Regions from separate parts of the Parendozoicomonas sp. 209JJ7-1 genome, predicted to be linked through region 3. Evidence: predicted binding sites of a transcription regulator. Region 3 holds the regulator's gene; each other region holds the start of a gene.
The links. The regulator sigma-54, encoded in region 3, starts transcription at its own class of promoters, with help from an activator protein. The targets are predictions, from matches to a motif close to TGGCACNNNNNTTGCTNT.
Positions count from the first base shown of each region.

Region 1: a site for sigma-54 is predicted at 3,199-3,216, ahead of nirB (nitrite reductase large subunit NirB). Genes of this name have one in related genera too.
Region 2: a site for sigma-54 is predicted at 5,766-5,783, ahead of ACY2RQ_RS17125 (pilin). Genes of this name have one in related genera too.

Region 1 is NZ_JBYVJU010000001.1:153,171-163,365, forward strand. Features, by position in the region: gene ACY2RQ_RS00675 (NAD(P)/FAD-dependent oxidoreductase) at 1-73, opposite strand, end outside; gene nirD (nitrite reductase small subunit NirD) at 76-420, opposite strand; gene nirB (nitrite reductase large subunit NirB) at 595-3,129, opposite strand; gene ACY2RQ_RS00690 (hypothetical protein) at 3,508-3,909, opposite strand; gene ACY2RQ_RS00695 (YecH family metal-binding protein) at 4,324-4,569, opposite strand; gene ACY2RQ_RS00700 (desulfoferrodoxin family protein) at 4,704-5,129, shown strand; gene ACY2RQ_RS00705 (hypothetical protein) at 5,126-5,374, opposite strand; gene ACY2RQ_RS00710 (type I restriction-modification system subunit M) at 5,632-7,125, shown strand; gene ACY2RQ_RS00715 (type I restriction-modification system subunit M) at 7,122-8,624, shown strand; gene ACY2RQ_RS00720 (restriction endonuclease subunit S) at 8,624-9,823, shown strand; gene ACY2RQ_RS00725 (type I restriction endonuclease subunit R) at 9,847-10,195, shown strand, end outside.
Region 2 is NZ_JBYVJU010000020.1:55-10,249, reverse strand. Features, by position in the region: gene ACY2RQ_RS17160 (fimbrial biogenesis chaperone) at 1-250, opposite strand, end outside; gene ACY2RQ_RS17155 (hypothetical protein) at 324-713, opposite strand; gene ACY2RQ_RS17150 (tRNA (cytidine(34)-2'-O)-methyltransferase) at 864-1,328, shown strand; gene ACY2RQ_RS17145 (DUF1302 domain-containing protein) at 1,550-3,355, shown strand; gene ACY2RQ_RS17140 (DUF1329 domain-containing protein) at 3,370-4,719, shown strand; gene ACY2RQ_RS17135 (nucleotidyltransferase substrate binding protein) at 4,858-5,286, shown strand; gene ACY2RQ_RS17130 (nucleotidyltransferase domain-containing protein) at 5,279-5,614, shown strand; gene ACY2RQ_RS17125 (pilin) at 5,839-6,330, shown strand; gene ACY2RQ_RS17120 (pilin) at 6,442-6,834, shown strand; gene ACY2RQ_RS17115 (hypothetical protein) at 7,147-7,629, opposite strand; gene ACY2RQ_RS17110 (KTSC domain-containing protein) at 7,607-7,849, opposite strand; gene ACY2RQ_RS17105 (hypothetical protein) at 7,853-7,993, opposite strand; gene ACY2RQ_RS17100 (hypothetical protein) at 8,728-9,210, opposite strand; partial or broken gene ACY2RQ_RS17095 (KTSC domain-containing protein) at 9,245-10,195, opposite strand, start outside.
Region 3 is NZ_JBYVJU010000003.1:151,421-161,615, forward strand. Features, by position in the region: gene mgtE (magnesium transporter) at 1-1,227, opposite strand, end outside; gene ACY2RQ_RS04195 (HPr family phosphocarrier protein) at 1,230-1,505, opposite strand; gene rapZ (RNase adapter RapZ) at 1,496-2,395, opposite strand; gene ptsN (PTS IIA-like nitrogen regulatory protein PtsN) at 2,543-3,001, opposite strand; gene hpf (ribosome hibernation-promoting factor, HPF/YfiA family) at 3,020-3,325, opposite strand; gene ACY2RQ_RS04215 (RNA polymerase factor sigma-54) at 3,482-4,966, opposite strand; gene lptB (LPS export ABC transporter ATP-binding protein) at 5,136-5,861, opposite strand; gene lptA (lipopolysaccharide transport periplasmic protein LptA) at 5,882-6,433, opposite strand; gene lptC (LPS export ABC transporter periplasmic protein LptC) at 6,420-6,992, opposite strand; gene ACY2RQ_RS04235 (KpsF/GutQ family sugar-phosphate isomerase) at 6,994-7,968, opposite strand; gene ACY2RQ_RS04240 (calcium/sodium antiporter) at 8,025-8,996, opposite strand; gene ACY2RQ_RS04245 (hypothetical protein) at 9,143-10,195, shown strand, end outside.

The DNA of each region.
Region 1 (10,195 bases), on a different contig from region 3:
AATGCTCCAGCAGCCGGACACTGGCCATACCATTGCCCACTACCAGCAACTTCTCTGGCTGCTTCACATTCATAATCAGGCGGCCTGCTGGCCTGAAGCTTTATTCAGTGCCACCTGCACCCTTCCACCTTCAACACGGACACTATGGACAGCAATCGATACACCGTCGTCCTCAATACATTGACCAGTGGTCATAGAAAAGTGCTGTTTATAAACAGGAGAAGCCACCACAAGCTCTCCCTTCAAATCACCGGTAATACCCCGGGCCAGTACATTGGCACCGCTGAAGGGATCATGGTTATCAATGGCGTACAGTTCGCCTTCAAGCAGGAAAATAGCGACCTGATGGCCTTCTACAAGCGCACCTGCACCCAGGTTCTCCGGCAGGTCACTGAAAGAGCAGATAGTTTCCCAATTCATAATGTTCTCCAAAATCCCAGAAGTGGACTCCATTACCGAAGGGCCGGAGTCTGATTGTGTATTTCAAGCGCCAGGATGGCGCGCTAGCGACTTGATACATGGAGGTATCGATGGAGCGGAAATACACAATCAGACACCGATCCATGCACCAAATCTCTTCTATCACCTACATCATCAGGCACTTCTGGCGATAATTTTCTCTTCCTCCGATGCCGGGCGAATCTGGCCGCGCTCTTTAACAAACACGACATTGCTGTCCTGCTCATCGGAATTCACATAGTGGCGGAAACGCTTCAGCTTCTCCGGGTCTTCAAGAGTGGTCTTCCATTCACACTGGTAAGCATCAATATTGGCTGCCATCTCCTGGTCAAACTGCTCACACAGACCCAGGCTGTCTTCCAGAATCACCTCTTTCAGGTAGTCCAGCCCACCCTCCAGGTTATCCAGCCATACAGAGGTCCGCTGCAGACGATCAGCAGTACGCAGGTAAAACATCAGGAAACGGTCAATGGTCTGAATCAACTGTTCAGCATTCAGTTCCGTGGCAAACAGATCCGCATGACGGGGTTTCATACCACCATTGCCGCATACATACAGGTTCCAGCCCTTCTCTGTCGCGATAACACCCACATCCTTGCTCTGGGCTTCCGCGCACTCACGGGTACAACCGGAAACCGCCATCTTGATTTTATGGGGAGAGCGCAGACCGCGATAACGCTCCTCAATCTTGATCGCCATACCGGCACTGTCCAGCACACCGTAACGGCACCATGTCTGGCCCACACAGGACTTCACCGTTCGCAGAGATTTGCCGTAAGCGTGGCCCGTCTCAAAACCGGCATCCACCAGACGCTTCCAGACCGCCGGCAACTGATCCACCCGCACACCAAACAGATCAATACGCTGGCCACCGGTAATCTTGGTATAAAGGTCGTAATCCCGGGCCACCTCGCCAATCACAATCAGCTTCTCAGGAGTGATTTCACCACCGGGCACACGGGGCACAACAGAATAAGTTCCATCCTTCTGCATATTGCCGAGGAAATAGTCGTTCGTGTCCTGCAGAGGCGCATGCTCCGGCTTAAGGACATACTCATTCCAGCAGGAGGCAAGAATGGAACCAACAGTCGGCTTACAGATATCACAGCCCTTGCCGGTACCATGTTTCTCAATCATCTCACCGAAGGACTTGATCTCACCGACACGCACCAGGTGATACAACTCCTGGCGGGAATAAGGGAAGTGCTCACAGATATCTTTCTTAACTTCCACGCCCAGCTGTTCCAGTTCATAGTCCAGCACCTGCTTGACCAGTGCCGTACAACCACCACAACCGGTACTGGCTGAAGTCGCGTCTTTCAGACTGGCCATATCCTGACAGCCACCGGCCACAGTGCCGGTCAAATCGCCTTTGGTTACATTAAAGCAGGAACATATCTGGGCCGTATCCGGCAGTGCCGCCACGCCCAGGCCAGCGGGCTCATCACCAGTCCCTTGAGGAAGAATCAAACCCGCCGGATCAGCCGGAGGGCGAATATCATTCAACATCATCTGCAGCAGGGAACCATACTCTTCCGCATCCCCCACCAGTACCGCACCCACTACTTTCTTTTTGTCGCCGGACACTACCAGCGACTTGTAAACTTCTTTCTCTTCATCAATAAAGCGGTAGCTCAAGGCACCGGGAGTGCGAGCCTGGGCATCACCCACACTGGCCACATCCACACCCATCAGCTTGAGCTTGGTGCTCATATCCGCGCCGTTAAAGCCAATCGTGTCCTGACCCAGCAGATGGTCAACAGTCGCCTGCCCCATCTGGTAACCAGGAGCCACCAGACCAAAAATCCTGCCATCCCACAGGGCACATTCACCGATGGAATAGATATTGGCATCGGATGTCTGGCAATTGTCGTTAATCACGATACCGCCCCGCTCGCCGACCTCCAGACCACTCTGGCGGGCCAGTTCATCACGGGGGCGGATACCGGCGGAGAAAACAATCAGATCAGTATTCAGTACTTCACCATCGGCAAACTGCATCTGGTGAGTAGCGCCCTCTCCATCGGTAATCAGCCGGGTATTTCTGGAGGTATGAATATTCACCCCCAGACTTTCAATCTTGTGGCGCAGCATGGCACCACCACCTTCATCCACTTGCACCGCCATCAGGCGGGGGGCAAATTCCACCACATGGGTGTCCAGTCCAAGGTCTTTCAGGGCCTTGGCCGCTTCCAGACCCAGCAGACCACCGCCCACAACCGTGCCTACTTTAGCGGTACGGGCGGCTTCGGTAATGGCTTCCAGGTCTTCAATCGTTCGATACACCAGGCAACCATCCCGGTCATGCCCGGGCACAGGAGGAACAAAAGGATAGGAACCGGTGGCCAGCACCAGCTTGTCGTAGCGCACCCTGCGACCAGAAGCAGAGGTAACTTCACAGAGCTCGCGATCAATAGTGTCGACCTTGTCAGACAACACCAGCTCAACACCCTCCTGGTCATAAAAACCTTCAGGTACCATGGACAGCTCATCGGCGGCAGTGCCGGTAAACCAGGAAGTTAAATGAACTCTGTCGTAAGCTGGCCGGGATTCCTCACCAAAAACAATTACCTGATATGACTCCAGACCGCCGGACTGAATCAACTGTTCAACAAAGCGGTGCCCCACCATGCCATTTCCGACAACAACCAGTGTCTCTTTCTTATTCATTCACGGCCCCAGAACTTTCTGCATTTTTATTCTGATAAAACATCAGATGTTTTTGCCTTTGTGCCTTTTACTGCAGATGCCGTGCCCGGGAAGGAAAAACAATTATATTTCAAGAAGTTAAATAAAAATCACAATATAAAACCCATAACTGCAATGGAAAATGCGCACCATTTAAAAACATAAACAAAAATCCTTATTACGATTTCGGTGCACAACAAAACACAACCAGTCCAACAACATCTTTAAGTACCTGGACAATCGTTTTCAGTAACTGCTCAGGTACTGATGATATTTATGCTGCGATGGACCACAGTCGCAGAATGCCCCCTTGACTTCAGAGGGCACCTCCAATAAACCACCCGACTCCAGAATATCTATTTATTCCAGAATCCTGCAGATATCCTGGGGCTGACCCAAGACATTGCACACACACCTATCATCATTATCCATGCAGTCTGATGTGTAATCATCAATAGGGTTAGGGATATGGAAAAGCTTGTGACGGGAACAGTGAATATCCATGGCAACCCATGGATTTGAAAAAGTATTGGAAAGTTTGGGGCCATCTCCCAGGGTGGTCACGGTGATAGGAAACTGGTCTTTATGAACGCAGGTATAGTAAGCCATGCAAGGTTCATTTTTATGACAGCCACTGAGGATCGAAAAGATGGGCAGGGAACCGGTTCTTTCCAGATCAATGGACGCGCCATTTTTCTGGGTAATTCGAATCCCCTGATGACAGCCCCAGTTCTCAACTTTGATACAGCGGGCTTCTGCCAACGAGCCCCCCGCCCAGAGCAAAAAACAAAAAGCCTGAAAAAGCCGCGGCCAGGAAGGAAAAACCATAAAAGAGCCTCCACTACAGATGCTGACTGGACTCAGTCATCGGCACTTGAGTGTAGTGGATCAGGTTATTACCCCTGGAAAATAAAAGTCACTTTTCAGACTTGTTTATAACTGTTAGCCCGGATATTTCATAAATTGCCCCGAAGATCGCGTCGGGCCTTGTTGCTCTAAGGTGTTTGGCGAAGAAGCGCCGTACCGGGGTGTACGGTCGACTGAGTCAAATCGCCTTAGAGCGGCAGGGAACAAGCGAGATCGGGAGCATGTTTATGAAATATCCGGGTTAGAGCCTGTTCATGATCTTTCGTACGAAGGTATTGATCCGGTCCATGAGCAGATCAGTTTTGACAATCAGTGATGGCTGCACATTTTTGAAGCATCGGCAGACAGGCCGCTTTCAGTTTCTACCAGCTTGCCCTTACCCAGAAAAAGGTCAATGATGCCATTGGCACTGAGTTCACTTACAGAACAGGTATGGAATTGCGCGTCTGCGCCAAACTGTTCAGCCAGTGTCGCCAATAGCTCTTCCCTGGGCCAGTCGTACTCAGCCTCCAGAACCAGCTTAAGAATATTACGACCGTGTACAGATTGGCTCATACCTGCCTCTATGTATGCTTTCAAGAGTTGTAAAACCGGCAATTAGCGGTTGAAGCACAATACTTCAGCTATTGTTCCATAGGGATCCGTAATTGTGCCTAAAGATAATCCGGAAACTGACGAAAGGGTCAATAATGAACAGACGCGCTTTTATCGCCGGAAGCCTGGCTGGTGTCTCCACCGGGCTGGTATTGCCAACACTGGCTTTTAATGAACTGCCTGACACACCTCTGGCCGGACATATCTATTTCACCGCAGATCAGCCCGGGCGTTTCAGTTCCAAGGCAAAATCCCATGTACCCGAAGTGACAGTTACCCACTCAGGAGCAGCTGCACAGGTACAGGTTCGCACCAACCATGAAATGCGGGCCTGGGAACACTACATCATCAAACATCAGCTGTTTGACCGGAACCTGAAGCTACTGGATGAACATATGTTTAACCCGGAAAAGGACAAAGTACCCCTTTCAACATTTACTCTGCAGAATTACCAGGGGCTGCTATTTATCACCAGCATCTGTAACAAACATGACCTGTGGCTGGCACAAGTTAACGTTTAAAACCCCCGGACGAAGCTGGATTGCGCTTTTCTGGTGCGTAACTTCACAAAAAGCCCTGCCAGCAGCGGCATTATCCCCATACAGGTCTGAGTGCTCAGGGATTCTACCGTCGGGAACACCTCCAGCCCGCTTATTGTCGGCCAGCCTTCCAGCCAGGTATTGGGAAGCCAGCCGGATATCTGCAGCCCCAGCACGGCCTTACCAGAGAAAACAACAGACAAGCCGTAAACAGGGAGCTTTACCAATCTCTGGTTAAGCTCCCTGTTTTTGCCATTAGGTTACTGATCAACAAGGTGGAATTCGGGGTGGATGTTTATGCCAAAACACACATTTGGCCTACTACCCCTTCTTGTGACTTTCGTCCTGCAGCTGCTGATTCTGCCCATACCCACCCCCGATATCTAAAGGTACAATCCCCTCATTATGTTTTCTTAAGCACCTGCCGAGCCCCCCCTGAACATTGCAGCATCAGGATCACTCCAAAGGTAGCAACTGAGTATCTATGACCAAACTCACCCTGGATCAACTGGAACATCACCTCTGGATGGCGGCCCACATTGTCACCGGCCCCATTGATGCCTCAGACTACAAAACCTACATATTCCCAATCCTGTTCTTCAAACGGGTCAGCGATGTCTTCGATGAAGAACTGAACACGACGGTAGAAGAGTACAATGACGAAGCACTCGCTCGCACTATGCGTGAGAACTTCACAGTATATATCCCGCAAGGTTCACACTGGAAAGATGTGTTCTTCCGCAGCCAGGATATCGGCGAAGCACTGAAAACCGCTTTCCGTACCATCGAGACAGAAAACGACGATCTCTACGGTATCTTCGGCGATGCCCAGTGGACCAACAAAGAACGCCTGCCAGATCACTTAATCCACCAGCTGCTGGATCACTTCAACAAAGTTCATATGGGGCTCAGTGAAGTCCGTGTGGATGATATGGGCCTGGCCTATGAATTTCTGATCAAGAAGTTTGCCGACAAAGCCAACAAGAAAGCCGGTGAGTTCTATACCCCGCGCACCATTGTCCGGCTAATGGTGAATATTCTTGATCCACAGGAAGGTGAAACAGTGTATGACCCGGCCTGTGGTACTGGCGGCATGCTGCTGGAAACCATTCACCATGTACGCAGGCAAGAAGGCGATGCCCGTCGTGTGCATCTGTACGGCCAGGAGAAAAACCTGACCACAGAAGCCATTGCCCGTATGAACCTCAAACTCCATGGTCAGGAAGACTTCACCATTCTTCGTGACGACACCCTTCGCCATCCACGCTTTATCCGTAACGACCAGCTGCAGAAGTTCGATTGTGTACTGGCTAATCCCCCTTTCAGCCTGAAAGAGTGGGGCCATGAAAGCTGGGCGTCGGATCGCTGGGGCCGTAATGAATTTGGCATCGCTCCCAAAACCAATGCCGACTTTGCCTGGGTGATGCATATGTTCACCTCCATGAAGGCAAGCACCGGTCGTATGGCGGTAGTATTGCCCCACGGAGTTCTGTTCCGTGGTGGCTCAGAAGCGAAAATCCGTAAACAGCTGTTAGAGAACGGGCATATCGAAGCCATTATCGGTGTGGCTTCCAACCTGTTCTATGGCACCGGTATTCCTGCCAGCATTCTGGTGTTGCGGGCCAAGGCACAGCCCAAGCGTTCGGTGCTGATTATTAATGCCGAAGAAATCTTCACTAAAGGCCGCGCGCAAAACACCCTGTCTGAAAAACAGTCCGACAAGATTCACAGCATCTACAACGCTCAGCATAAGAAAAATGCCGAGCCGATAGAGGGCGTAGCCCGCTGGGTGCCCTACAGCGAATTGAAAGATAACGACTTCAACCTCAACATCGCCCGCTATGTGCAAAAGCCGCTGGAAGAAGAAACTATTACCGTGGAAGAAGCCCTGAAAGATTTCCAGAACAAGCTGCAAGCATTAGAAGAGGCCGAAAACGAACTGGAAGCCCTGCTGATTAAAGAAGGGTTTGAAGTATGAGCACTGAAGCAAAAGCAAAACTGATCACCCAGAAAGACCTTGAGAGCTTGCTCTGGGGAGCCGCCGAACACCTGCGCGGGCAGATCGACGCCTCCGACTACAAGCAGTACATCTTCCCGCTGCTGTTTTTTAAGCGCATTAACGATGTGTTTGATGAAGAATACCAGATCGCCCTGAAGGACTACGACGGCGATGAAGAGATGGCCCTTGCACCAGAACAGCACCGCTTTACCGTGCCGGACGATGCCCGCTGGGCGGAAGTTCGCCGGGCCACCAGCGATATTGGCCGCACGTTAAAGCTGGCGTTTCAGGATATCGAGAAAGCCAACGATGAGCTGTACGGTATTTTCGGTGATGCGCCCTGGACCAACAAAGAGCGTTTGCCCGATCATCTGTTGATCTCTCTGATCGACCATTTCAGTAAAATCCCATTAGGGCTGTCTGCGGTGTCTCAGGATGATCTGGGTGCCGCTTACGAATACCTGATCAAGAAGTTTGCCGACGATTCTGGTCATACGGCGGCAGAGTTCTATACCAACCGTACTGTAGTGCATCTGATGACCCGGATTATGGAACTCAAACCCGGTGAGTCTGCCTACGACCCCACCTGCGGCACCGGCGGTATGCTGCTGAATGCCGTGATGGATTTGAAGGAAGGCCATAACGAGTGGCGCACCGTGAAACTCTACGGTCAGGAAGTGAACCTGCTCACCTCCGCCATTGCCCGTATCAATATGTTCCTGCACGATATTGAAGACTTTGATATCCAGCGGGGCGATACCCTTGGCGAACCCAAGTTTATTGAACAGGACCGGCTGAAACAGTTTGACTGCATCTTTGCCAACCCGCCGTACTCCATTAAAAAGTGGAACCGCAGCAAGTTCTCTCAGGACCCATTCGGCCGGGCCGAATACGGCACACCGCCACAGGGCTGTGCCGACTACGCCTTTTACCAGCATATTATCCAGAGCCTGAAACCCGATACTGGCCGGGCCGCCATGCTCTGGCCCCATGGGGTGTTGTTCCGGGATTCTGAAGCCAGTATTCGCCAGAAGATTATTGAAGCCGACTTGGTAGAAGCCGTGTTTGGTCTGGGGCCGAACCTGTTTTACAACTCGCCGATGGAATCCTGTGTGGTGGTGCTGCGCCGCAATAAGCCTGCGGAACGAAAAAACAAGATTCTGTTTATTAACGGGGTTGATCTGGTCACCCGTGAACGGGCCCACAGTCGTTTGTCGGATGATGATCTGGAAAAGCTGGTCGGTAGTTACTTTGAGCCGGAGCAACACAGCGATGTTGCCCGTCTGGTGGACCTGAGTGAAATCGCCGACAACAGCTACAACCTGAGTATTCCGCTCTATATCCAGGTCAGCAACGGCCACCATGAGCATGATATTGAAGGCGCCATTGAAGACTGGAAGGTCAGCCGTACCCTGCTGAAAAAGCAAACGGACGGATTGTTTAAGGCACTGAAAGAGATTGGGTACGGAGTCGAGTAATGGCCAGTTCTTCAAATAAGCAGTTAACAGAGAAGCAAATCGCTGAAGGCTGGCGCGTGGTGAAGTTTGGGGAGATGGCTAACCAGATTTCCAAACGGGTAGAACCCTTAGAAACCGATCTGGAAGTCTATATCGGGCTGGAACACCTGGATAGCGGCAGCCTGCGTATTAAACGTCACGGTCATCCTTCTGATGTAAAAGGTCAAAAACTGCTGGTGCACGCCGGGCAGATTATCTTTGGCAAGCGTCGTGCTTATCAGCGCAAGGTTGGTGTGACTGAGTGTGATGCTATCTGCTCTGCCCATGCGATGGTTCTGGAAGCCAGACCGGAAACGGTTATTCCTGAGTTTCTGCCGTTCTTTATGCAGTCTGATCTGTTTATGAATCGAGCGGTGGCGATTTCTGAAGGTTCACTGTCGCCGACTATTAAGTGGAAAGCACTGGCCAACCAGGAGTTTCCGCTGCCGCCGGTGGAGCGGCAGAGAGAGCTTATTGCAATTTTTTCTGCTCTGACTTCTTCTAAAGAAAGCTCTGAAGATGTTTGTGAAACTGCTGAAATACTAGCCTATATGCTTTTCCAGCATGAAACAGATAAATTCTGTAAAGGTAAATCTCCTGTACTGCTTGGATCAGTACTTACCAGTATTGATGCAGGAAAAAGCCCCAAGGCCATTGACAGGCCACCACAGAAAGCTGAAAAGGGTGTTTTAAAAGTCAGCGCTGTAACCTCTAGATTCTTTAACGCAACTGAGTCAAAAACATTACCTGAAACATATACGTTTACAGATATTCAGGTAAATGAGGGAGATTTTCTTTTAGCACGGGCAAATGGAAATCCTGACTTAGTTGGGCGCTGTGCGATAGTTGATAAGTTACCTGAGCAGCCACTTATGCTCTCAGATAAAACTCTGCGCCTACGTCTCGATGAAACAAAAATCAGACCCAAATTCCTTTATCTCTACCTGAACTCTCCTTTTGGTAGAAAACAAATAACAAAGTTATTTAGTGGTAGCAGTGGTCAAAAAAATATTTCTCAAGATAAATTGAAGAAACTTAAAATCATGCTGCCGGATATTGATATTCAAGACAGAATTATTGATGTTACTGATTCACTATTCACGTTAAAGAATGTAGTCAATAGCAAATCAATAAGACTCAATTCTTTGCATAAAGCTATTAACTCTGAACTCGCTGCATAGGCCCATATCAAGGAAGTTTGCTAATGCCCTTCAACGAAGCCAACACCATAGAAGCCGCCCTGATCGACAAACTCACCACCGGCCGGAGCCTGAAGTGGAACTTTGTCCACGGCGAACAACTCCCCAAACAGGCCGGTGATGTGCTGATTGGTGAGTACCTGCACGATGCCCTGTGCAAGCTCAACCCAGATCTGTCGTCAGACTCTTCAGGAGAGAAGGCCGACGAAGTGATCTACAAACTCAAGGGTGTACTGCTGGAAGCCAGAAACAGCGGACTGGTGCGGGCCAATGAGCAGTTTATGGAATGGCTGTTGGCGGAAAAGTCGTTGCCTTTCGGTGAAGATGGCGAGCATATTACCATTCGGCTGATCG
Region 2 (10,195 bases), on a different contig from region 3:
CCGGATCGGTAATTCTTATCCGTTCTTCGTTGGGGGCTCCGGGTTTTTCTACCTTGAAGATTTCTGTTTCCAGATAGAGCGGCTCTTTATCGGGGTTGGTAACCAGAATATCCTGCCGTGGCAGTTTATCCGCATCGAAATAGACGATCACCCTGTCCAGAGCAACACCGGCAGTCGCAAAGGGTGCAATTATGAGTGAGGTTGTAAAAATAATAAATTGGCAAAGCCTTTTGATAAGTGATGCAGTCATAATGCTGGTTTTTGTTCTGCTGAATTCTCCAGTGGTTATAACCGGATTCAGTCGTTGACTCAAGGAGAGTTGATTACTCAGGAGCAATCAGAATGGTTTGTGGATAACGGGAAGAATTGCCGGTGGAGCCTGCGGGAAGAACTGGTGCAGTGTCTTTAAAGCAGTGACTGCTCTTATTTGCACTGTTGAGGGTAAGAATCTGTCGGTTGCCTGGTTTGGCCGTGGAGTTGCGGGGGGGAAGCTCTGAGGTGGAGAAATGATTTACCCCCAGGCTGGAGATGCAGACTGTACCATCGTTTCTGCTGTCTGGGGTTGCAGTGGTTTGCAGGGAAAGTTTTGGTGGAATAACCAGCCGAATAGTGAATGAGCCGGTAGACGTTTTGCCAAGGCTGCCCTGAACCGCCGCCTGTGCCCCCAGTGGGGCTGAAATAAGCAGAAAGAAAAGAAGTCTGGTGATACGCATGGTTATATCCAGGGCAAACCATTGATAGCAGGGCTATCGACCTGTGGTTTCTGTAATTAAGAAAAATCCTTCCGTTATTTTTCAGACAGCTTCTCATCGCGTACTCTGGTGTTGAACTCCACTGCTACGGCCATGACTACTGGATGCTTTATGTTTCATATCGCCCTCTATGAACCCCGGATCGCTCAAAATACAGGCAATATCATCAGGCTTGTGGCCAATAACGGCTGTGCCCTGCATTTGATAGAGCCATTGGGGTTTGACCTGGATGAAAAAAAGGTGCGCAGGGCGGGGCTTGATTATCATGATCTGGCCAATGTCACAGTTCATCCGGATTATCTGGCCTTTGAAAAGGCCATGGCAGGTCGTCGCATTTTTGCCTGTACCACAAAAGGCAGCCGCCCCCATGACCAGCTGGAATACCGTGAAGGAGATGTTCTGCTGTTTGGCTCAGAAACCAGTGGCCTGCCCGATGATCTGCGCAATAGTTTCCCGGAAGAGCATCGGCTGCGTATTCCCATGGTGAAAACATCCCGCAGCCTGAACCTTTCCAATGCGGTGGCAATTGTCAGCTATGAAGCCTGGCGGCAGGTGGGCTTTTCCGGTGGAATTTAACAGGCATAAACAGAAAAAAAGGGCTATTGGCCAGAATTGTGTAACTAATAGGGCATTTATGTCAGTAAATGTTTGACCTGTGCCGTTTGCTTATGGATGATATTGACAGAATTTCCCAGACTGTACGGGAAATTCACAAAACAATTCTGGCTGGTTGCAGTACCAGACCATAACCGGGAACCCGCCGGAATAATAAAAATAATAAAGACAAGGGGTAACCCATGCCTAACACACACAAGGGGGTCCGGCCATTATTGCTGGCCGGCACGGTGGCTCTTGCCGTTTCTCAACATGCGGGGGCGATTGAGTTCAGCCATGGTGAACTCGAAGGAACCTTCAATTCCCAACTCTCTGTCGGTGCCAGCTGGGCACTGGAAGATGCCAGTTCCAAGACTATTGCCGTTTCTAACGGTGGTAAGGGCTACAGCAGCGCATCCGATGATGGCAAGCTGAACTTCAAAAAAGGGGAAACCTTCTCCGAGATTTTCAAAGGTGTTCACGAGCTGAACCTGAATTACCGGAATTATGGCGCATTTGTGCGTGGTAAATACTGGTATGACTACCGCCTGAAGAAAAAGAATGTAAAACACGGCCATGGTCCGACGGGCTATGGTGATTCCCGCACGTCAAAGCGTCTGGATGATTCTGATTTTGATGATTCCGCCAAGTTCTCTGGCGCGGAAATTCTTGATGCTTATGTTTATGGCTCTTTTGAACTGGGTGACAAACTGCTTGATCTGCGTTTGGGGCGCCAGGTCGTCAGCTGGGGTGAAAGCACCTTTATCCGCAATGGTATTAATGTTGTTAACCCTGTTGATGTGAGTGCATTCCGTCGCCCTGGTGCGGAGATTAAAGAAGGTTTGCTGCCGGTGAATATGGTATTTGCCAATCTGGCACTTACCGATAACCTCAGCCTGGAAGCTTTTTATCAGCTTGAGTGGAAAAAAACCGTTGTTGATGGTTGTGGAACCTTTTTCTCGAGTGGAGACCTTCTGGATAAAGGTTGTAATTATGCAACTATATTCGGTGGTTTGCCGAGATTCGGCGCTTTCACTCCCTCAGATGAGTTTGCCTCAAGTTCTCCTATAGGCTCCGGGTTGTTCAGGCTTCAGCGACTCAGGGATAAAGATGCAAAAGACAGCGGCCAGTTTGGTATTTCAGCCCGTTACTATGCGTCCGAACTGAATGATACAGAATTTGGTTTCTATTTTATTAACTACCATAGCCGCACACCAATACTGAGTGGTTTTTACAACCCGATTAACCCGCAGATTCCAGGTCCCAGTGGTTTTCGTGGAACCTACTTTTTTGAATATCCTGAGAATATCCGTCTCTATGGCTTGAGTTTTGCGACTCAGGTTGGGGATTATTCTGTTTCAGGGGAGATAAGCTATCGGCCCAACCAGCCGGTACAGGTGAACTCCGTGGAGAATCTGCTGGCAGGCCTTGGGTTTGGAGGTATTGAGCAGGCAAGAGCCAATGCGGCCGGTATAGGGGGTGAACTGAATGGTTATGATCGCCTGGAGGTGACTCAGGCACAGGTTACAGCGACACGCTTTATTGAGCAGGTGCTTGGTGCCAGTCGTCTGACGCTTGTGGGTGAGATTGGTTACTCCCATGTCGGCTCACTGCCTTCCCTGAGTAAAAACCGCTATGGAAGAGCCTTTGCCTATGGTGCTGGCTCAGACAGACCCGGAGGCTGTAATCCGGCTGCTGCGAATGTTTGCACCAAAGAGGGTTTTGTAACCACAGATTCCTGGGGCTACAAAATCCTCGGCAAGCTGGATTATCCCAATGTCATCGCGGGTATAAACCTGTCACCCAAAGTCGTTTATTCCCATGATGTAAACGGTACATCGGCCACAGGCACTTTCCTGGAAGGCCGTCAGGCGCTGAATATTGGCCTGAACGCGGAATATCTGAACAAATACACCGCCAGTATTTCCGCCACCAAGTTCTGGGGTGGTAAATACAACACAGCCAAAGACCGTGACTTTGCTTCCGTCAGTTTCGGTATGAGCTTCTAAGGGAGTTGTTAATAATGAAAATAAAAACACAACTGGCCGCCGCTGTTGCTCTTACATTGAGCGCCGGCCTTGCAATGGCCAAGGTTAGCCCGGAAGAGGCTGCCGAACTGGGCAAAAGCTTAACGCCAGTAGGCGCGGAAAAAGCCGGTAATGCTGCCGGCACCATACCCGCCTGGGATGGCGAGGCTGTGGTAACCCAGGGCGAAGATGGCTTTTTAATTAATCCTTTTAAAGATGATAAGCCCCTGTTCACAGTAACAGCAGCAAACATGGATCAGTATGCTGATCTGCTGACGGAAGGCCAGAAGCGCATGCTGAAGGACTTTCCGGATACCTACAAAATGCCGGTTTACAAAACCCGTCGTGCGACAGCTTACCCGGAGTTTATCTATGACCGTGCTAAACAGGATGCCACTGGTGTAACCCTGATCAATAACGGCAACGGCCTTTCCGGTATGGTGGGCAGTGTGCCTTTCCCCATTCCCAAGAGTGGTGTTGAGGTGTACTGGAACCATGTGAACCGCTACAAGGGCGGTTCCCTGCAGGCGATAACCGCTGCTGCTCCTGTTCAGACTAATGGTGATTTCACCCTGGTGCGCTTCCAGGATCAGTTGGTATTCTCTGACTATATGGTGGATTCCGATAAGGCCGATACTGATAACATCCTGTTCTATTTTACCCGCAAAGTACTGGCTCCGGCCCGTATGACCGGTAACGTACTGCTGGTTCACGAACCTCTCGATCAGGTAAAAGAACCCCGTCGTGCATGGAGTTATAACGCTGGTCAGCGTCGTGTGCGCCGTGCCCCCACCATTGCCTACGACGGCCCGGCGTTTGCGGCGGAAGGTATGCGGACTTCCGATAACGTGGATATCTTCAACGGCGCTCCCGACCGCTACGACTGGAAGCTGATTGGCAAGAGAGAGATGCTGGTGCCTTACAACAGCTATCAACTGGCCGACCGTAACCTGAAGTACAAGGACTTTATCAAGAAGAACCATATTGATCAGGATCAGACCCGCTACGAACTGCACCGGGTCTGGGTTGTGGAAGCCACTGTAAAAGAAGGCAGCCGCCATGTATATGGCAAGCGCACTCTCTATATAGATGAGGACACCTGGCAGATCGTACACGCGGATCACTACGATAACCGTGGTAACCTGTGGCGTGTGGGTGAAGGCCATACTGTGTATTACAGCAACCCGCAGATGACTTTCTACGCCATTACCACGCTGTATGACCTGACCTCCCGTCGTTACCTGGTAGATGGCCTGCTGAACGAAGAAACCAAGCCTCTGGACTTCTCTGTGAGCTCCAGAAGCCGTGACTTTACGCCGGGGGCATTGCGCCGGGCAGGGCGTTGAATGTGGTGTGAATGCTTGAGCTGACGTATTCTCAGCTCAAGGTTGTTGAGAAAGGGCTGTGGCTATTGTTTGATGGCTTCAGCCCTTTCCGTATTTATAATGAATGCATTGCCATTGAAAGATCAGGTTCCCAATTCTATGTCCTATCAGGATGATATCCGCTGGTTGCAGAGGTTTGATAACTATAAGCGTGCATTAAGCAGGCTGACAGAAGCTGTTGATTTGGCTCAGACCCGGCCTTTGTCTGATCTGGAAATGCAGGGGTTAATTCAGGGGTTTGAATTTACCCATGAACTGGCCTGGAATACCTTAAAAGATTTTCTTGTTTATCGTGGGGTTGGCCAAATTATAGGTTCCAGGGACGCGACTCGTGCAGCGTTTAAGGCCGATATACTGGACGATGGTGAAGTGTGGATGGAGATGATAAAAAGCCGGAATCTGACATCCCATACCTATCGCGAAGAGGTTGTACGAGAGATCGCTGGTCATATTCTGGAAAGATATTACCCGGCTTTTGTTGCCTTAAGGGGCGTGTTGCAGAACTGGGCGGAACAGTCCGGTGACTGATTCCCAAATGCCTCAGCAGTGGGGGCTGAAGCATGAAACCATTCAGAAGATTCGTGGTGTTTTCAGGGCATTTCCTGAGGTGGGGCAAGCGATTCTTTATGGCTCCCGTGCCAGGGGGAATTATCGTAAAGGGTCGGATATTGATCTTGCCCTTTTGCATGCAGAAGGTGAACAACTGGATCTTGAGATTTTGCGTCAGATCGATGAGGCTCTTGATGATTTGCTGCTGCCTTACTCTTTCGACCTGGCCATTCTTTCCGAGATTGATAACTCCAACCTAACAGAGCATATAGAGCGTGTTGGGGTTGTTTTTTATATGGCAAGTTAAGTGGGACGGGTTTATTTGAACGTGTGGTGTGACGCAGCAGGGCATGTTCTGCGAAAAAAGTGTTACTAAATTACACGCTCATTGTCGTTGAACGGGTATCCCCGCCCCTGTGGTTCCCATATTCAGGTATTTGTAGTGAACTTCACGAAACTGGCATGGTACTTGATTGGTATAAGGCGGACAGATTCCATTAATAAATTAATAACAGACAGAAAGGTATGAATATGGAAAAGCGTAACCAGGGTGGTTTTACCCTTATTGAATTGATGATCGTAGTGGCGATTATTGGTATTTTGGCGGCAGTGGCTATTCCGCAGTATCAGAATTATGTAGGGCGCTCCAATGTAGCATCTGCTGTTGCCAGTCTGACTGCTAACAGAACGTCTTTAGAAGATTATGTGCTTAACTTCGGAGAGTTTCCTGATGGAAGTACCGCCGAGCGAGCCGCGGACCCCTCTGCCACTCCGCCTGTCCTTTTCCTTCGTGGCGAACGTCCCCAGGATTTGGGAGTAGTTCAGCCTTCAAATGGCACTATTGCCTTCACAGATAGTAATAATGGTGCAGGCTATGTTGAGTTTACCTTCACCACAGGCAACGCGGCTGTCATCAATAACAGTGTTCGTCTCATTCGTGCCGAGAATGGTAACTGGACTTGCCAAACCAATATTGACTCTGATTTTGTCGGCCAAGGTTGCTCGCCTGTAAGCTCTTATTAAGGGTAAAAGTTCAGGTGATAAAAAAGCCGGCTTGCCGGCTTTTTTATCACCTGAAGAAAAGTGGTTTCATTCGCTTGACGATGCACTTGGCTTTAAAAGGATCGAATAATAATGACAAAGCCTCAAGGCGCGGGATTTACCCTGATAGAGTTAATAATAACAATTGCTATTGTTGGTTTGCTGGCTGCGATTGCAATCCCCAGCTACCAAAACTATATGGCCTACACCAAATTTAATGCTGCATTGACTGACCTATCCCAGCATAGCCTCCGTGTTGATACGGATATAGCCCATGGAGAAACCACCACCCTAGCCATTACCAGAGCAATGAATAGAAATCCAACATCACACTGCGCTTTCAGCGCAAACAGCAATAGTATGATATGTTCCATTCTATCTGCCCCTTATAAGGCTCGTGGAACAATTACCCTGACCTGGAACCTATTAGGATGGAGCTGCACAACATCAGTAACCGATGCCTATGTAAGAAGATATTGCCGCTAAAAGAATAAAAAAATAAGGCTCTTCAGGGATATCTGTGGGTGAAAATAAAGGACACCCATTGATTAGTCAGAGTGTCCATAATAAAAAATAAAGGACACCCATTGATTAGTCCCATCCAAAACACCCTCATTTACTGAGAAAACAAGAACTGCTCCGTCACCAAGAGCAAAATAAAACAAGGGGAACAATTAGCCGAACGGCAAGAGTGTCCACAACGGGGAATATCATCGCCATTCAGGTGAAAGCTGTTCGGCAGGGCGGAGCTCTTTTTTGCCGAAGTGATTCCTGTGGGTTTGATGGCCGTTAGAGGGCTCAATGGCAACGGTTGTCTACAGGAGCTTTCAGATATCCCTGGTAAATCAGGTAATGCTGTCCCTCGAAGATCACGTCATAAAAGAGTTTATCCCGGGAACCGGCGAAAAAACGTTCAGGCACACTGGAGTGCCGTTTGTACATATCCCCGGTAAACCTCAGAACCCCATTGTCTGACAGCTGAGGTGATGTTCTGTCGAGCGGGCCTATGGAAATAAAGCCCGTCAGTTCGTTCTTTTTGAGCATCCAGGCGTCCACGGAGTCGGAGCCTGGGTCAAAGATAATGATAAAAAACTTCCTGCCCAGCTCCTCAGGGGAGATGGTTCGCAGCTCTGAAACCCGCAGGGTGAAGGGTTTATGGCACTCTTTGATCTTCGCCATAGAGGGGTTTAGAAGCGCTAAGGCGGGTAAAGGTATGGCCAGCAGGGTTAACAGGCAGAGCAGAGCTGCCCATGTTCGACTACTGAATGCGTTCAAAAGCATAATTGTTCCTGATGTAAGTATTAAAATAACGGCCCTGTGATTCGGCGCTTTCCAACCCGTTTCGGGTTGACAGGCTGACGTTGCTATAGCGATATACACTGCCGCTGGCAAACTCAATATCAAGAAGATGGTTGATCGCAGAGTAACCAAAACCATTAAGAGCGGATGATGAGACGCTCTGTTGTGCATGCATGGGATAATGAAAATAAAGGACACCCATTGATTAGTCAGAGTGTCCATCACGAGGAATATCATCGCCATTCAGGTGAAAGCTGTTCGGCAGGGCGGAGCTCTTCTTTGCCGAGGAAATAAAGGACACCCATTGATTAGTCAGAGTGTCCATCACGGAGAATATCATCGCCATTCAGGTGAAAGCTGTTCGGCAGGGCGGAGTTCTTTTTTGCCGAAGTGATTCCTGTGGGTTTGATGGCCGTTAGAGGGCTCAATGGCAACGGTTGTCTACAGGAGCTTTCAGATTAAAAAATAAAGGACACCCATTGATTAGTCCCATCCAAAACACCCTCATTTACTGAGAAAACAAAAACTGCTCCGTCACCAAGAGCAAAATAAAACAAGGGGAACAATTAGCCGAACGTCAAGAGTGTCCACAACGGGGAATATCATCGCCATTCAGGTGAAAGCTGTTCGGCAGGGCGGAGCTCTTTTTTGCCGAAGTGATTCCTGTGGGTTTGATGGCCGTTAGAGGGCTCAAAAAAATAAAGGACACCCATTGATTAGTCAGAGTGTCCATCACGGGGAATATCATCGCCATTCAGGTGAAAGCTGTTCGGTAGGGCGGAGCTCTTCTTTGCCGAAGTGATTCCTGTGGGTTTGATGGCCGCTAAAGAACTCAATGGCAACGGTTGTGAAAAAATAAAGGACACCCATTGATTGGTCCCATCCAAAACACCCTCATTTACTGAGAAAACAAAAACTGCTCCGTCACCAAGAGCAAAATAAAACAAGGGGAACAATTAGCCGAACGTCAAGAGTGTCCATCACGGGGAATATCATCGCCATTCAGGTGAAAGCTGTTCGGCAGGGCGGAACTCTTCTTTATCAGAGTGATTCCTGTGGGTTTAATGGCCGTTAGAGGGCTCAATGGCAACGGTTGTCTACAGGAGCTTTCAGATATCCCTGGTAAATCAGGTAATGCTGTCCCTCGAAGATCACGTCATAAAAGAGTTTATCCCGGGAACCGGCGAAAAAACGTTCAGGCACACTGGAGTGCCGTTTGTACATATCCCCGGTAAACCTCAAAACCCCATTGTCTGACAGCTGAGGTGATGTTCTGTCGAGCGGGCCTATGGAAATAAAGCCCGTCAGTTCGTTCTTTTTGAGCATCCAGGCGTCCACGGAGTCGGAGCTTGGGTCAAAGATAATGATAAAAAACTTCCTGCCCAGCTCCTCAGGGGAGATGGTTCGCAGCTCTGAAACCCGCAGGGTGAAGGGTTTATGGCACTCTTTGATCTTCGCCATAGAGGGGTTTAGAAGCGCTAAGGCGGGTAAAGGTATGGCCAGCAGGGTTAACAGGCAGAGCAGAGCTGCCCATGTTCGACTACTGAATGCGTTCAAAAGCATAATTGTTCCTGATGTAAGTATTAAAATAACGGCCTTAAGATTCTGCGCTTTCCAGCCCGTTTCGGGTTGGCAGGCTGACGTTGCTGTAGCGATACACGCTGCCGCTGGAAAACTCAATATCCAGGAGCTGGTTGATGGCGGAGTAACCAAAACCATTGAGAGCAGATGATGAGGCTTGATGTTGTGCATGCATGAGATAGGGGGTCAGGTTTTGTGCGATACTCCGCATCTGTGACGCTATTTCCGCGCCCTGACCGCCTGGTGCCAAGTAGGACGCTTCCAGTCCATGACCGGTGGAATCTTCTGGATTACCGGGGCCGGAATAGTTTGCGGGCACGGATCCCAATACCCCACGTACCATCGACATAATAAGGTCATTATTATTGGTCAGATGGCCTATGATACCGGGGTGCAGATGGCCAATGGCACCTCCCGGGGTATAGACAGGGGAGGCAATCTGCATCATCCCCAGTATAGGGTAACTTGCGATACTGTAGCCGTTAGGGAAGGTGTAACTCGCGTAGATGGCGTTGATCACAGTATTACCATAAAAGTTTCCCTGGGAATGGGTGATCAAAATAGCCCGGCTGCAGGTGTCCAGAAGGTCTTTCACATTGGCGATGGCCTTCTTTGTATCCTGTTCGGCCAGGGTAACTGTATAAACTGTATTGACAGCGTTTAAAAAATCCTTCACCTGGGCTTCGGTGGTGACGGACCCCAGATATCCCGGGTCGTTGTTCAGGAACTGGATGATCGCCTCGCTTGCGCCATCTTCCGCTTTTTGGCGGGCGACTTCGAAAACCTGAAACAAAAAGAATTCATCATCGTTATACGATCCATCCACCCTTGTTGAAAAACCATCACTGGCCAGATGGGTATTCAGAAATTGTTGGATGACTATTTTATTGGCTTGATATTCACTGAAGTCAGTAAACATACCGTTGATGTAATGAGATTCTATATTATCAACACGCTGCTCACAGCT
Region 3 (10,195 bases):
TACGGCAACAATAAGGTTGATCATCATGGCCAGGGCAATTACCAGGGCGATAATCTGGTCATCAAACCAGAGCATGGCGGCTCCAGCGACAACTGTTGCCCAGATGGCCCCATTGAGAATGCCCACCAGGAATTCACGGTTTAGCAGCCAGGACGTGTTTGAGCGGCCTATCTGGCCAAGGGCCATGGCCCTGATTACGAGGGTCAGGGTCTGGCTGCCGGCAATACCGCCCATACTGGCAACTATTGGCATCAGTACAGCCAGGGCGACTACCTTGTCGATGGTTTCCTGAAATATACCGATCACACCGGAGGCGATAAAGGCGGTAATCAGATTAATGCCAAGCCAGATGGCTCTTCTGCGGGACGTTTTCAGAACCGGGGCGAAGGTATCCTCGTCTTCATCCAGGCCCGCCATACTCATTATGGAATGTTCGGCTTCTTCCCGGATGACATCAACTACGTCATCAACGGTGATACGGCCGAGCAGGCATCCATTCTCGTCTACAACCGGGGCGGATATCAGGTCTTCCCGTTCGAACATCTGAGCGACGTGGGTGTCTTCCATCGTGACAGGGATGGACTTGTCAGCCTCTTCCATCAGTTCCAGTAGCATTGTCCCCGGGTCTGCGGTCAGCAGTTTACCGATGGGAACAGAACCCTGCAGAATATCATGGCGATCAACCACAAGAAGCTTGTCCAGGGGCTCGGGCAGTTTTTCATGCAGGCGCAGGTAGCGCAGAGCAACATCGACAGTAATATCACTGCGAACGGTGACGGTATCGGTATTCATCAGGCCGCCGGCGGTATCTTCCGGATAGGCCAGCACTTCCTCAACCCGATGGCGGTCCTGCAGGTTCATGGAATCCAGCACCCGGCGGGTTATACGCTTGGGCAGCTGCTGGAGAATGTCGGCCATATCATCAACATCCTGGTCTTCCAGAATGCTGATCAGTTCGGCAATGTTCATCTGGTCGATAAAAAACTGGCGGACTTCATCCCCCAGTTCATTCAGAACATCACCTTCATCTTCAACGGGTACCAGCTTCCAGAGCAGGCTTCGCTGCCTGGGAGGAGAGGACTCCAGCAGGTGGGCAATATCTGCGGCAGAGAGACTGGCCAGCATCTGCCGGGTGTGCTCAGGGACATTTCCGGAGAGAACAGAATCCAGGGATTCCAGTTGGTCATCAGAAAGAGCCAGGGACTGGTGCTGAGATGCTGGACTCATAGCTACTCGTTTTCATCAAAGCGGTTGGCCACCAGGGTGGTGATCGCCTGGTAAGCCTGGTGGGCATCATCGCCTTCCACTTCTATATGTAGCTCGGTTCCTTTGCTGGCGGCGAGCATCATCACTGACATAATGCTTTTGCCATCGACCATTTTCTCAGGGTGGCCAATACGGACATTACTGCCAAAGGATGAGGCCACTCCAACAAACTTGGCGGCGGCTCGGGCATGCAGACCCAGCTTATTAATGATCAGAAGCTGTTCTTGAATTACCGCCATAATGTCTGATCCTTCTGACTGGTCAGCTCCCGGTGGCGTATCTGTACGGAGGCTATGGTGTTTTGAAAGGCTGTGGCCAGAGCTTCGCTGATATAAACGGAGCGATGCTGTCCGCCTGTGCAACCAATGGCTACGGTCAGATAACTGCGGTTGCCCCGTTCAAACTCCGGCAGCCAGCTATTTATAAAGCGGATAATGTCATCCCGCATTCTTTCCACTTGATCATGGCTGGAGAGAAAGTCTTTGATAGGTTGGTCCAGCCCGGTCATGGAGCGCAGCTCTTCCCTCCAGTAAGGGTTAGGCAGGCACCGGACATCGAAAACAAAGTCGGCGTCTATCGGTACACCTTTTTTAAAACCGAAGGATTGAAACAGGAGGGAGAGCTCATGGTGTTTCTTGCCAGTAATCCGTTGGCGGATCACGCTGCGCAGCTCGTGGAGTGACAGGCGGCTGGTATCAATGCGCATATCTGCCGAGTCGGCGATAAATTCCAGCACTTCCGCTTCTTTTTTTATGGCTTCATCCAGGGAGGACTTGCCATCACTTAACGGGTGACGTCGGCGGGTGGCGCTGAATCGCTTCAGCAGGGTTTCGTGGTCTGCGTCCAGGTAGAGAATATCGCAGCTTAACTGAGGGTCGGCCTGTAGCTGCTTATAAATAGAAGGGAAGCCGGCCAGTTCTCCGGACGTGTTGCGGGCGTCAATACTGACGGCCAGTGCATTGCCTGTTCCGACCGGCTCCTCCTGAAAACGCCTTGCCAGCCCTGTGAGCAAGCCGGCAGGAAGGTTATCAACGCAATAGTAACCCTGGTCCTCAAGAGCCGCTAACGCTGAACTTTTGCCGGAACCGGAGCGGCCGCTGATAATTACCAGTCTGATAGACTTGGACATGCCTGTATTCCCCCCCCATGGCCGCAAAGTGGCCTATCGCCAAGGATAGGAAAAAAAGCGGGCAAAAAAAACCACTATCAAAAAGAGCAGCATAAATATACGCCTTTCTGCTGAATGGAAATCAGTGACGCTATTCCGGCAGAGGCGTCAGGCAGAGATTTTTTCGGTCAGCAGGTGATAGAGTGTTTCCCCGCTATCGGCTTCCCGCAGGGCTTCACAAAGGGCGGAGTTGCTGAACTGTTCGGCGATCTGGCGCAGGAACTGCAGATGCTGTTCCGTTTCGTTCTCAGGAACAACCAGGGCAAAAATCAGGTCAACGGGTCTGCGATCAACGGCATCGAAGTCGATAGGTTCAGCCAGCCGGATAAATACAGCCTGGGGCTTTTCGCAATTCGCTACACGACAGTGTGGCAGTGCGAATCCATTACCAAGACCTGTGCTCCCGAGTTTTTCCCGGGTGATCAGCTGGTGAAACAGCTCCTTGGCGTCAAGGCCAGGCTGCCTTTCACTGATCAGGTTGGCGATAAACTCCAGGGTGCGCTTTTTGCTGGCCCCCTGCACGCCGCAAAGGGCATGCCCGGGGTAAAGAAGATTACGTAGGCTCATTAGATTAGGGAACAGGGATCAGTGAGACGCCCCCTGCAGGCGATCTATGTTTTTTTCCTTGTGCTTCAATAGCTGTCGATCAAGTTTGTCCGTCAGCAGGTCTATGGCTGCGTACATATCATCGTGCTCAGAGGAGGCAGCCATATCCGCGTTACGTACGTGAAGTGTTGCTTCTGCGAGTTGTCGTTGTTTTTCCACGCTCAGAGTGACCTGAACACTGGTGATTCCGTCAAAGTGACTGGCTAATTTGGACAGCTTTTTGGATACATAGTCGTGCAGAGCTTCGGTAACGTCGAACTGATGACCACTGATCTTTACTTGCATGCGTTACTCTCCTGGTGTCAGGTTGAGCAGCCCCGGCAATTCCATACCGGGCCGACATTTTCATTTTATCACCAGACCTCTGCTCCGTCTCGACTTTTGCCTGTAAGGTGCAGAAATCCGGGCTTTCCTTGAGCTGGGACAGCTCAAATCACACACTTATACCAGCCGTTTGCGCTCGTTGGAGGGCGGGATATTCATGGCTTCCCGGTACTTGGCGATTGTCCGCCGGGCCACCTTGATGCCCTGTTCCCCCAGAATATCAGCAATCTTGCTGTCGCTCAGGGGCTTTTTGGGAGTTTCCTGGGCTACCAGCTTTTTGATTATGGCCCGAATCGCCGTAGACGAGCACTCTCCTCCGGATGTGGTGCTGACGTGGCTTGAGAAGAAATACTTCAACTCAAAGATACCCCGTGGAGTGTGCATGAATTTCTGGGTGGTTACTCGCGAAATGGTCGACTCATGCATTTCTACAGCTTCAGCAATATCATGGAGAACCAGGGGCTTCATGGCCTCTTCCCCATAATCAAGGAAGCCCCGCTGATATTCCACAATACGAGTTGCCACTTTCAATAGAGTATCATTACGGCTCTGCAGGCTTTTAATAAACCAGCGGGCTTCCTGCAGATGATTTTTTAGATAAGTGTTGTCTGAGCTGGAGTCGGCTTTGCGAATCAAGGAAGCATAACTGTCATTAATACGCAGTCGCGGTGATGCATCAGAGTTCAGTTCCACCATCCAGTGCCCCTTGTGCTTTCGAACCAGCACATCTGGAATTACATACTCTGCTTCAGAAGATTGCAGTTCCGCGCCGGGATGGGGGGTTAGACTTTGAATGACTTGAAGTGCGTCCCGTAGCTGGTTTTCTTTCAAGCGTGTGCGGCGCATCAGGGTGGTGTAATCCCGGGTGCCCAGCAAATCAATATAACGATCAAGAATCCGGTGGGCGTTAACCACGTCATCTGTTGCTTCCGGCAGCTGGCAGAGCTGCAGGATCAGGCATTCACGAAGATCACGACAGGCGACGCCCACAGGGTCAAACTGCTGGATTTTGTGAAGCACCATTTCTACTTCATCCATTTCGACCTCCAGTTCCGGGTCAAGGCCGCTGAGGATGTCTTCAAGGGATGTTGTCAGATAACCATTGTCGTTAATGCCGTCAATGATAGACATGCTGATTATACGGTCGGTGTCTGACATTGGGGTCAGGTTCATCTGCCATTCAAGATGGTTCTGCAGAGTTTCACTGGTGCTGGTACGGGCGGCGACATCATCACCGGAATATTCGCTGGCAGAGGACGTTGATGAAGGGGGTTGGTAAACATCATCCCAGCCGCTGTCGACGGGCAGGTCGGAAGGGATGGAGTCTGCCCAGTCTTCCTGGGTCTCTTTGGATTCGTCGGGCTTTTCGGCTCTGGCTGTTTCGTTGAAATCGGTCAGGCCGGCGTCCGTAATAGCGTCTTTGGAGGCGTCGTCTTCGCTGGATTGCTGTTCATCCTGTTCCAGCATGGGGTTGCTTTCCAGGGCCTGCTGAATTTCCTGCTGGAGATCCAGAGTCGACAACTGAAGCAAGCGTATGGCCTGTTGCAGCTGGGGTGTCATGGTCAGCTGCTGACCAATTTTCAGTTCCAGAGATGGCTTCATAGGATAGTTATCCAGCTTCTACAACTCTGTCCAAGCAATTCTTCTTACCTCCCTGCTTTGCGGTCAGCGATCAGGGTTAAGCCTGATCCCGCGTTAACGCTATCTTACTCGCAGCGGATGGGAATTTGAAAGCTGTATGTCACCCGCTGCATCAGTACGGCCCGGTTATTCAGATCCTGAAGTGTTCGCCCAGGTAAACATCTCGCACTTTCTGGTTGGCCATAACCGTATCGCTGTCACCGGAAGCGATGATATGACCTTCGCTGACAATATAGGCATGTTCGCAAATGTCCAGAGTTTCCCGCACATTATGATCAGTAATCAGTACACCGATGCCGCGATTCTTCAGATGAGTGACAATTTCCTTGATATCTGTGACCGAGATTGGGTCTACCCCGGCAAAAGGTTCGTCAAGGAGAATAAAGGACGGTTCAGTCGCCAGCGCCCGGGCGATTTCAACCCGGCGGCGCTCACCGCCGGACAGGCTCATGCCGAGGCTGTCGCGAATATGCTGGATGTTAAACTCATTCAGCAGCTGCTCAAGTTTCTCCTGGCGCTTTTTTCTGCTCAGTCCTTTCCGGGTTTCAAGAATGGCCAGAATATTTTCGGCGACGGTAAGCTTCCGAAAGATAGAGGCTTCCTGGGGCAGGTAACCAATACCTGCCCGGGCCCGACCATGCATGGGCAGGGCGGTGATATCCTGATTATCGATCAGTATGCCGCCTGACTCGGTCTGGACCAGCCCCACAATCATGTAAAAACAAGTGGTTTTGCCTGCGCCATTGGGTCCAAGAAGGCCAACAATCTGGCCACTTTCGATAGACACGGAGACATCGCGCACCACCTGGCGGCCGCTGTAACTTTTACTGAGATGTTTTGCTTGCAGTTGTGCCATTGGGCCGGAGTCTACTTACTTTACTTTGATGAGCTTTGTTTCGACGGGGACTGAGTGGGTTGAATAACCATCTTTACCCGTCCGCCGCTGGTGGTTTTCTGGCCTCCTGTCGCATTAACAACTTTCTGGATCTGATCGTAATCAATACGGTCGCCGGTAAATGTGTCGCCTTTCTGAATCAGTCGCGCTTTTTTAATCAGCTCAATCTTGTCGTTGGCCAGTTTGTAATCAATGGTGACCGCCCAGGCTTTTAGAATACCTTTGTCGCCTTCCTGTTCTTCTTCGTAATAGGCAAGGTTTTTCTTGCCAACGGAAACCACCCGCTGGACCTCATTGTTTTTTGAGTAAATGGTAACTATGTCGCCGGTCAGTTTGGTTGAACCCTGGGTCATAATAACATCGCCCCTGTAGATGGCGATCCCTCTGGCGTCATCAATATCGGCGTTATCCGAGGTGATGTGGATGGGCTTGCCCCTGTCCCCTGGCAGTGCCCAGAGCTGGGTGGAGATAAGCGCCAGAATCAGAGTCATGCCCGTAGTGAGTCTGGAGATAAATGGGCTAGCGGGTTTCATGTGTGCTTCTTACCCTGGATTTGAGCTGGATAAAGTCCTGTTTGTAGTATGCGCGCATACCAACCGCATTAACGACGCTGGTGCTGTTCGTCATGCGTATGGGCAGGTCGGTTTCGGCAAAACCCTGCCCAGAGTAAACGGTCATAAATTCTGTGTCTATACGCTGCTCAGGGTTTCCCTTAGCGTCTGACTGAATCATGACCACATTGTCGATCAGTTCAACGGTTTCCCCGTCCGCGAGTATGCGCCCTGTATCTGATGTGGTGTTCCAGGGCTGATGATCTCCCGAGAATGTCCACAGGTCAGGCTCTGTGAGCAAAGTGATGCCGTTGTGGGGGAAGTGGCTGATCTCATCGGCGACAAGTGTCGATTTCAGGGAACCCTCCGCATCGTATTCCACTATTCGAGCATCGCGTGCGAAAAAATCCGGTGTTTTATCTTCCGATGGACTCTTGCCCTCAGACAGGGGGGAAGGGCTGTTGGTCTGAAACAGCCAGTACCCGAGCAGTGCGATGAGGGCACAGAACAGAAGCGGATAAATGCGCTGGCGCTGGGGCATATCAGACCACACCTGCTTTCAGCAGGTCATGCATGTTTATAGCGCCAATAGGCTGCTGGTTTTCATCAACGCAGATAAGGCCGTTAATTTTGTGGTCTTCCATAATCTTCAGGGCTTCGGCAGCCAGGATATCGGCGCGGATGGTGACGCAGTTCTCTGTCATGGCCTCTTCTACCTTGGTAGAGCGGGGATCAAGGCCATGGTCCAGTGTGCGGCGCAGGTCACCATCGGTGAAAATGCCCAGCAGTTTGTTATCGTCTCCGGTAATGGCGGTCATGCCCATGCCCTTGGTGGTGACCTCCATCAGGGCAGTACGGAGACTGGTTCCCTTAGGGACAGAAGGCAGCCGTGTCCCTGAGTGCATGATATCACTGACTTTCAGTAGCAGGCGACGGCCCAGGCTGCCCCCCGGATGGGAGAAGGCGAAGTCTTCGGCGGTAAAACCACGGGCTTCCAGCAGGGCGATAGCCAGGGCATCACCCATAACCAGGGTGGCTGTGGTACTGGATGTAGGAGCCAGATCCAGGGGGCAGGCTTCCTGACTGACGCCGGTGTTCAGATGAACAGTGGCATCCTTGGCCAGAGTGGAGCCGTCATTGCCTGTCATGGCAATCAGGGGGGTGCCCAGGCGCTTGAACAGGGGAATCAGGGAGACGACTTCTGAGCTGTTGCCGGAGTTGGAGAGGGCGATGACCACGTCTCCGGGGGTGATCATTCCCATATCTCCGTGCTGGGCTTCACCGGGATGAACGAAAAAGGCGGGGGTGCCAGTGCTGGCTAGGGTCGCGGCTATTTTATTGGCGATATGGCCGGATTTGCCCATACCTGTAACCACAACTCGTCCTTTGCAGGCCAGGATGATTTCACAGGCCCAGGCAAATTTTTCATCAATGCGGCTTTGCAGGTCGCTTACGGCCTTGCGCTCAATATCAACAGTGCGCAGGCCGGAAGCAATAAAATCTTCAGCGGTTTTCATATGGGTTGTGTATTCACATCCGGAAAGCAATATTCGGGATTGTAACGAATCATCTATCAGGCTGCATTAACGCTGAGCAGCAGGGCACTATAGGCTATATAGCAGCCAAGCAGTATGCAGCCCGATGTTCGGCCAAGCACCTTCGGGCGCTTTCCAGCCAGGGTCAGGAGAACCAGCAGCAGGGTCAGGCCAGTCATCACCGGGTAGTCCCGGAGGAAGGCGGAGGGGTTTATGGTCATCGGGGATACCAGGCCGGGAATGGCCATCACCGCCAGCAGGTTGAACATATTGGAGCCGATGATATTGCCAATGGCCATGTCATGGTGTTTTTTCAGGGTGCTGGCAATGGACGCGGCCAGTTCTGGCAGGCTGGTGCCGATCGCGACAACGGTCAGCCCTATCATCAGTTCGCTAATGCCAATTCCCCGGGCAATTTCTGTTGCCGCCCATACCAGCATACGGGAGCTGGCCAGCAGCAGAGCCAGGCTGCCGAGCATCACCAGGATGGATTTGCTCCGGGAAAGATCGGGGATATCTTCTGCGGTCTCTTCACCGGTCGTAGTGTCCTGGCTGGAAGCCGGGTTTTTCTGCCAGCGGTTAATTATATACATAGTGGCGATCAGGACCAGGATCATCACTATGCCTTCAATCAGGCCAATATAGTTGTCGTAAAGGAGTACGCCTGAACACAGGGTGATGATACCCAGCAGGGGGAGTTCCTTCTTTATCAGACTGGTGTTTACGGGAATGGGAGCAATCAGCAGGGTGATACCCAGAACCAGGGCGATATTGGCGATATTGGAACCCAGGGCATTACCGATAGCAAGGTCACCGTGTCCTGACATCGCGGCCATAAGGGAAACCAGAATTTCCGGGGCCGAAGTGCCGATGGAAACAATGGTCAGACCAATCATCATGGGGGACATGCCAAAATTTCGGGCGGTAGCTGCAGAGCCGTTAACAAAATGATCCGCGCTCCACAGAAGAATAATGAAGCCGAGCAGAAGGGTCCCTATAGCTAAAAACATGTGCGTTCGAACCGTTTATATCGTCAGATGATTGAGAGAGCCGGACATTTTAGCGATTTTCTCCGTTAAGCACACCCCAGGTGATCTATCCAATTTCTAATTGCTGGCTATTCTGAAAAGAGCCGATAGGATGCGGGGAGCTGGCCATGGGTAAGCAGATAAGAACGGATTACGGAGTTTACCAGAGACATGTTCAGAAGGGGGCACCCGAGGAAGAATATGGAGCTGGTAAAACCGCTGATGGCGTACGTCAGGTTAAAACCGGTGAAGGGTACTTGTCCGAATCGAATACCGGAATGGCTGCCCGCAGCCAGAACAAATCTATAAATCAGCGTACTGTTTCCCGTGCTGGAAAAGTTGGCTCCTGGTTGATGCTTGCAAGTGGTGCGGCTGTGGGGATTTTCGGGCTGGTGGCCGCTGCTCCTGTGGTTGCTGTCGCCGGTGGCATTGCTGCTGGGGTTGGAGGGGGCAGCATAATTAGTGGACGGTTTTCCGGAGGTAAAGGTAAAGATGTCTCTGCTGCAGATGAGCAGGCCGTCAGACAGGCGGAAACCCAAATTGACAGCCAGGCCGCAGAAATCCAGAGACTGAAAGAGCAACTTGCGGAGATTCAAGGCAATCAGGCCATTGAAACACAGTATGCCAGTGTTGAGGGGCAGGCCGACAAAGCTGATGGCTCAGACCAGATTGAAACCCTTAGAGAAGGGTCCAGAACGTCAAGAAAGCATTTAAAGAAAGCAGAAGAAAACTTGGAACTGTTTGAAAGCAAACTTGCCGGGTTTCAGACTCGGGGAGTCAGCCAGAACCAAGACATTAGTGATGCTGCTGGCGAAGCTCTTGAGCTTCACCAAATGCTTGATTTGAAACCTGCCTCAGGTGAGCAGAGTTTTGAAAATTACGAGCGGCTGGTATCTGTTCTTCGCGAACAGATTACGAGTCTGTCATTTGAACTGACCCAGAAGCAATTCTGGTCATCTGATGAGGATGGGGACGAGGATATGCACAGGGATGCTGCTGGATTTGAGAGTCTCACCTCCCAGGAACCAATGGGATCTGAGGACGTTGTAGAGAGTGCGGGGGACGGACAATCAGATCTGGTCAAGCAAGTTAAAGAAAGCCCCCAGCCTGTGGTGTTGAATTCGGTTGCTGATATGCAAGGGGAATCGTTGTCTTCGGCACTAGAGATGGATGAAAAGGTG